2 regions of the Clostridium sp. 1001283B150225_161107_B6 genome follow, and region 1 is predicted to be linked to the other one. Evidence: a T-box and tRNA genes for the amino acid it is inferred to sense, from the RefSeq annotation. Region 1 holds a T-box; the other holds one or more tRNA genes.
The links. A T-box is a leader RNA that pairs with one kind of tRNA and senses whether it is charged. The one in region 1 lies ahead of tyrS (tyrosine--tRNA ligase), so its partner is inferred to be a tRNA-Tyr.

Region 1 (3,533 bases):
AATCACATGATAGAATCCGCAAACAAATCCTGTCCATTTGCCCTGTCCCATGCTATAATTTTCTCATACAGATAAACCCCGCACACAGAACGGAGAACATAGTATGAGCGAGCCCCTGCATTTTAAGACACGCGGCGAGTTCCGCATCTGGCTGGAGAATCACTGCACGGACAGCGGCGGCGTCTGGCTGCAGTTTGAAAAGTCAAAGCAAGTGGTCCGAAAAGAACAAGACCCTGGCTGAAGGCCTGGAAAAATACGGACTGATGACTGATTTCGGAAGAGAGAAAATCCGGGAGGCCAGACAAAACGGCCAGTGGGACAAGCCTTCCGGCCCCCCGGCTGTCACAGCGGAACAAATCCAGGCAGTGGCCGGTCTTTTAAAAGAACATGAACAGGCATATCTGAATTTTCAGGGAATGTCTCCCTCTGTGCAAAAAACCTATACAAGGGCTTATTATGATGCCAGGACGGACGCAGGGCGCGCCAGGCGCTTTGCCTGGATGGTGGAACGTCTGGAGAAAAACCTGAAACCCATGTAAGAACGCACCCTGCAATGCTTCAAACACCCTCTAAAGGCGCTGCAAAATGAACCTTTCATCCGCAGCGCCCCCAGGCATATATGAACTATTTCTTCATGCCCGCTTTTCTAAACACCTTTTTCCCTTTTTGAAGGATGATTCCATCCTCCAGCATACACCGGCTCACGGCAAAGTCAATGGTCTCCACCCGTTTCTGGCTGACCTGGATTCCTCCCTGTGCAATCAGCCTTCTGGCCTCGCTTTTGGATGCTGCCAGACCGCACAGCACAAGGAGGTCCATGATACCTATGCTGTCCTGTATAAGGTTTTCTTCCCCAACCTCTGTAAACGGCATATTATCATCATCCATGGACCCTGCAAACAGGGAAACGGAGGTTTCCTTTGCCTTGCGGGCCTCCTCCTCCCCGTGCACCAGCGCAGTCAGGTCATAGGCCAGGATTTCTTTTGCCCTGTTTAACTGGGCTCCCTGCCAGCTGTCCATGGCATCAATCTCTTCCACCGGGATGAAGGTAAGCATGCGGATGCATTTCATCACGTCCGCATCTGCAATATTTCTCCAGTACTGGTAGAACTCAAAGGGCGATGTCTTCTGCGGGTCCAGCCACACGGCTCCCCTTGCAGTCTTACCCATCTTATTTCCTTCCGAGTTCATGAGAAGGGTAATGGTCATGGCATAAGCGTCTTTCCCCAGTTTCCTTCGAATCAGCTCTGTTCCGCCCAGCATATTGGACCACTGGTCGTCCCCGCCAAACTGCATGTTGCAGCCAAGCTCCTTGTACAGATGGTAAAAATCATAGGACTGCATAATCATGTAGTTGAATTCCAGGAAGGACAGCCCTTTTTCCATCCTCTGCTTATAACACTCTGCGCGGAGCATATTGTTCACGGAAAAGCAGGCGCCCACATCCCTGAGAAGTTCAATATAGTTCAGATTCAGAAGCCAGTCCGCATTGTTCACGACAATGGCTCCGTTTTCCCCGTCAAAATCAATAAAGCGTTCCATCTGCCGCTTAAAGCATTGGCAGTTATGGCGAATCACATCCGGTCCCATCATGGAGCGCATGTCCGTGCGGCCCGAGGGGTCCCCGATGTATCCTGTTCCTCCTCCCAGCAGGACCACGGGACGGTTTCCCGCCATCTGCAGTCTCTTCATCAGGCACAGGGCCATGAAATGCCCCACATGAAGGGAATCCGCCGTTGGGTCAAAGCCGATATAAAACTTTGCCTTTCCCCCGTTCACCAGCTCCCTAATCTCTGCTTCATCCGTTACCTGGGCAATCAGTCCCCTTGCTTCCAATTCTTCGTAAATTCCCATGTCTTCCTCCTTTTCAGACAAAAAAAGCCCCTGCAGCAGCTTGCTGCAGAGGGCAGGTTATGCGGTACCACCTCTGTACTTGAACATCCTTCACAGAACATTCCTCATCGAGTGTCAGTCAACACTCTCACGCTGTATCGGGCGTTCCCGTCAAACCCTACCTGAGTGCGGCAAACAACAATATTCAGACACACTCTGACCATTTCAGGCTGCTGCTCCGGAGCGTATTCATACAGTGTTTCCTGCGTCCTTCCACCAACCGGACGCTCTCTGTGAGAAAAACCTCTGTACTACTGGTCTCCTTCATGGCATTCTTTATTACATGTGCAGTATAGCAGGAGACATGCCAAAAGGGAAGTCACAGATTTACACATGTGTGACAGGCTGCATCTGGTACTTTTTAATTGCCTCGGGCAGCGTCTCACAAATCAGGCGCGCCATTTTCTCAGCCGGAAGTTCGATATTTCCAAGCATCCACTGAATCACCATGTCGCTTCCGCCCCTCACAGCCATTTCAATGGAAAACCACATGATTTCAGACCGGATATCCGCGCCCCTCTGCTTCAGGAATGTCTCATAAATCCTTCTGGTAATCTGGATATCATGGTTCTTCAGGCCATTGATATCCCGGCTCTCATATGCATGCTTCAGGACATTCCTCTTTTGCCAGTAAATCCGCAGGCACTGGACCAATGCCTCCTCCAGACCGGCTCCCATCACAATGCTGCCGAAGCTTTCTTCATAAAATTCATCGTAATACCAGTTCACCAGCTCGTACTTGTCACAGAAATGGCGGTAAAAGGTCCGCCTTGATATGCCTGCTTTCTCCACGATTTCGCTTACCGGAATATCATCCAGACTCTTTCTGCCCAACAGATATTCGATTGCTTCCGACAATTTTTTCCTGCTGTCTGCTTTCTCATCCACCTTATATCTTACCTCTCTTGTACTGACTGCTGATATTATATCCTTATCTTCCTTCCATGGCAATATCCCTTGAAGCATCCCGGCAGAATAATCCCCCAAATGACTCGCTTGACAGCAGCTCTCTCTGATTCTCAATCCGGTACCGCCCTCTCTCCGGACCGGCAAGCACGCAGCGGACCATCATCCCCTGTTCCGGAGCCACCAGGGTCAGCCTCTCCTTCCCTCCTGTCCCTTCCAGGGTAATGGATTCAAAATCCCAGGCAACCGCCCTGACCCTTCCCATTTCCAGGGTTTCCAGCTCCACATCCAGGCTTATGCCCGGCAGTTTCTGCCCGGATACCGTATTTCCCCTGAATCGTTTCCGGATGTTCAGCCATATATCCCTGTATAATCCCGCTGATTTGTGAATCTGTTCCGCAAGCCCATGGTGGCGGTCATAGAGCATCTGGTAATACTGCTTCTTGTTTTCCCCTTCCAACGACATGATTTGCAGGCCGTAGAGCCATCCATTCCCCACTCTGCGGACATGAACTGCCCTGCACTTTATCCACGCCTCATATTTCCGTGATTTCAGGTGAACCACTGCATGTTCCTTTTCATACGGCACATAGACAGGCTCTTTTGTAATGACGGAAAGCCCTGTTTCTGAAATGTTTTCAGTCACCCCATGACTCTCTCTCCCCAGATATGTAATCTCTGCCGGCATCTGAACATCGAAACGGTCATTGGTCCGCAGATTTTTCCGCCCTGTC
Region 2 (3,533 bases), on a different contig from region 1:
CCAATATTATAAATGTCATATTTGGAATCATAATTCACAATCCGGCGCTTATTAAAAACAATATCATAGTCCAGCAGCGCCTGCTTAAAGCCCCTCAGTATCTCTCTTCTGTTATGTCTTGTAATTGGTCCTGACGCCAAAGCCAGGTCCTTATGTCCGCATTCAATCAAATACTCTGCCGCCATATAACCAGCCTTAAAGAAGTTAAACAGCACACGGTCCCCGCTATAATTCTCAATTCCCTGGTCCACCAGAAGTACAGGCATGTTCAGCCGTTCAATCCGTTTGACAAAAGTCTCTTCATTCTGGATTGTTGTCAGCAATATACCTGCCGCCTGCCTTTCTTCCAGCATTTCTAAATACCAGCTCTCCAGTCCCGGATTAGAATTGGAGTTGCATATTATGGGAATAAAATTACGGGATAAACATTCTTCCTCTGACGCTGCTACCTGTGCTGCATAAAATGGATTATTGATTGACGGAACAATAATGCCTATCTCAATGCTGGTATCTCCGCGCAGCATCCTGCTGAACATATTTGGTTTGTATTCCAATTCATCCGCAGCATCAAAAACCCTTTTTTTTACATCCTGGCTGACAGGATAATCTGTACGCCTCAGTACCCTGGATACGGTAGCAATTGATACATTTGCCTTTTTTGCAATGTCCTTAATGGTTGTTTTCTTATTCATTGGGGCCCCTCAAATATAATATAGAAAACGTTATCTATGAGTTCATATTAGCATGGGCCGTTTTTACTGTCAATGGGGGGCTATTTGGGCATTCTTCACATTTTTCTATGTTTTTTCCGGTTTTTTATATCATAATTTTTATTTTCTTGTTTTATTCAGACTTTTACAGAAATTTTTTCTATATGATAGCCGACAACAGCAGAAAAACTTTTTTTATTTACTATAAAGAAAATGGTTATCTGCAAATCCAGCAGCACATGCACACGATAAATCCAGTTAATAAGGTCATGACATATACAAGAGGAAAATGTGGGAAATGTAGGGTAATAAATGTTTACAAAATACTTGATTTTTTTGAAAGTCTGTGGTATTATAGTCACTGCTTATCAAAGCAATATCTGGGCGAATTCCCGAGTGGCCAAAGGGGACAGACTGTAAATCTGCTGCTAATAGCTTCGGTGGTTCGAATCCACCTTCGCCCACTAGCGTGCCGTTTAATATAGCTTAAGGACATCAGTGCAGTGCATGTAAAGGTCCTGGTTTTCAGCCATGGCACGTGCCAGAGAGTACCTGCTAGTACTTTATGCGGGTGTGGTGGAATAGGCAGACACAAGGGACTTAAAATCCCTCGGTAGCGATACCGTGCCGGTTCAAGTCCGGCCACCCGCATTATAAAGAGAGTGATGTAAAAGCAGTTGAGAATCTTCACTGTTTTTACATCACTCTCTTTTTTCACATATCCATACATTTACAAATCCACCATAATTTCTCACTCTAAAAAGAGCACCTCTCCGCCCGCGGAACAATCCCCGCCTCCGGAAGGTGCTCTTTCCTATTCAAAATCCATGTGTCTTACATCATCTGTCTGTGCGTTTCCCGCCTACTTCTCCACAGCCGCTGCCGCGTCATCCGCGAACCGGGACCCCACCACAGGATAAAACTCATCCGGCTGTGATACGAACACGGCTGCACTGTAAGGCGGCATGTTCAGCTTCAGAGTTCCGTCCTTTACACGGTAGAATATGACGCCTGCATTATATCCTGTCTCGGTGGTCAGTATGGGCCTGCCCAGCACCATGTCGTCGGTAATGCCCAGCTGCCATACCGGAATGTCCATGGTCTGGCTGTCCGGACAGTTGGATATCACCGCCACAGCCTGATATTTCCCATACATGCGCCCGTATGCAATCTTCTGGTATCCGGCCAGAAGCGGCTTAACCGCACCCTTTCTGAATACAGGGATATTGCGGTGTATGCCGGTCATATAGCGGTGGAACTCAATGAGCTCCAGGTCCTCTTTTCCCCATGGATAAGTGCGCCTGCTGTCAGGGTCCGTCCACCCGCAGACGCCCGCCTCATCCCCATAGTAAAGGGTGGGGGCTCCCGGCCAGGTCATCTGAATCACCACTGCTTCCCGGAACACACAGGGCTTTATGTTCTGCCCCGCCTTCTCCGGTCCGGCAGTCTGGATACGGCCTACCATCTGATTGGTCCTGGTAAGGAAACGGGAATGGTCATGGTTGGACAGCTGGTTCATGGCCGTCATCACCGTGTTGGTCTGCATACGGCTCATATGGTATCCCATGGCGTTGAAAAATGCTTCCCCGTCTCCCCATATGCCTCCGTTATAACTGTCACTGTGCTTCTCCATGCCGGTGAGGAACCATGTGACCGGTTCCATAAAGGCATCGTAATTCATGATGGAATCCCACTGGTCGCCCTCCAGCCAGGAAGCCGGGTCACCGTAGTGCTCCGCCAGAATCAGGGCCTCCGGATTCGCCTCCTTCACAGCCTGACGGAACCTGCGCCAGAATTCGTGGTTATACTCTGCGGTGTGTCCTAAATCAGCAGCCACGTCCAGGCGCCAGCCGTCAATGGAATAGGGCGGCGAAACCCACTTTCTGGCCACATTCAGTATATATTCCACCAGCTTCTCGGAATTCTCATAGTTTAACTTGGGCAGGGTATCGTGCCCCCACCATCCGTCGTATGTCCGGTTATAAGGCCAGGCAGCGTCGCTGTCGTCATGGAACTGGAAAAAGCTGTGGTACGGGCTTGCCTTGCTCTCATAGGCGCCTGCCTCATAATCCCCGGAATGCTCATAGATTCCCTCGGCGTCCAGCCACTTGTTAAAGGAGCCGCAGTGATTGAATACCCCGTCCAGAATCACCCGCATTCCCCGTTTATGGACTTCCTCCACAAACAGGGCAAAGAATGCATCGCTGGCCTCCAGATTCTCCTTGCCCGCGCTGCGCAGCACATACCGGTCAGCCTCCTTGTTATCCGCGGCATCCGGCCTGACCAGATTCCCCCCATCCTTTACAATTTTTGTAAAATGCGGGTCAATATGCTCATAATCCTGACAGTCGTACTTATGGTTGGAGGGAGATACAAATACCGGATTCAGATATATGGCCTCCACGCCCAGTCCTTTGATGTAATCCAGCTTATCCCATATTCCCTGAAGGTCGCCTCCGTAGAAGTAACCCACATCCATGGTGGCTGGGTACCGGTCCCATTCCGTTACCTTCTGGACCGGACGGCCGATATAGACATACTCATATGATTCCACATCGTTTGTCTCATCTCCATTGCAGAAACGGTCCACGAATATCTGGTACATGACCGCCCCCTTTGCCCACTCCGGCGTATGGAAACCCGGTGTAATCTTAAAATCAAAACATGGCTGACCGTCCTGTGTGGGTCCCAGTCGGTTATAAAGACAGACATCCTGCTCAGATACCACTTTAAAGTGATAAAGCACCTGGTCGGTGCCTACTGTGATTTCATATTCATAATAATCAAACAAATCATCGGACATAGCCTTGGTCATTTCCACCT

Region 2: it has a tRNA-Tyr gene. The T-box ahead of tyrS (tyrosine--tRNA ligase) is inferred to sense a tRNA for this amino acid. The anticodon was not compared.

The regions. Positions count from the first base shown of each region.
Region 1 is NZ_JADNMD010000001.1:1,014,603-1,018,135, forward strand. It holds gene I2H39_RS29605 (hypothetical protein) at 104-241, shown strand; gene I2H39_RS04540 (YdeI/OmpD-associated family protein) at 195-539, shown strand; gene tyrS (tyrosine--tRNA ligase) at 625-1,854, opposite strand; T-box leader at 1,900-2,170, opposite strand; gene I2H39_RS04550 (TetR family transcriptional regulator) at 2,221-2,781, opposite strand; gene I2H39_RS04555 (glycosyltransferase family 2 protein) at 2,825-3,533, opposite strand, start outside.
Region 2 is NZ_JADNMD010000003.1:557,455-560,987, forward strand. It holds gene I2H39_RS11065 (LacI family DNA-binding transcriptional regulator) at 1-692, opposite strand, end outside; tRNA gene I2H39_RS11070 (tRNA-Tyr) at 1,093-1,174, shown strand; tRNA gene I2H39_RS11075 (tRNA-Leu) at 1,278-1,361, shown strand; gene I2H39_RS11080 (glycoside hydrolase family 13 protein) at 1,573-3,533, opposite strand, start outside.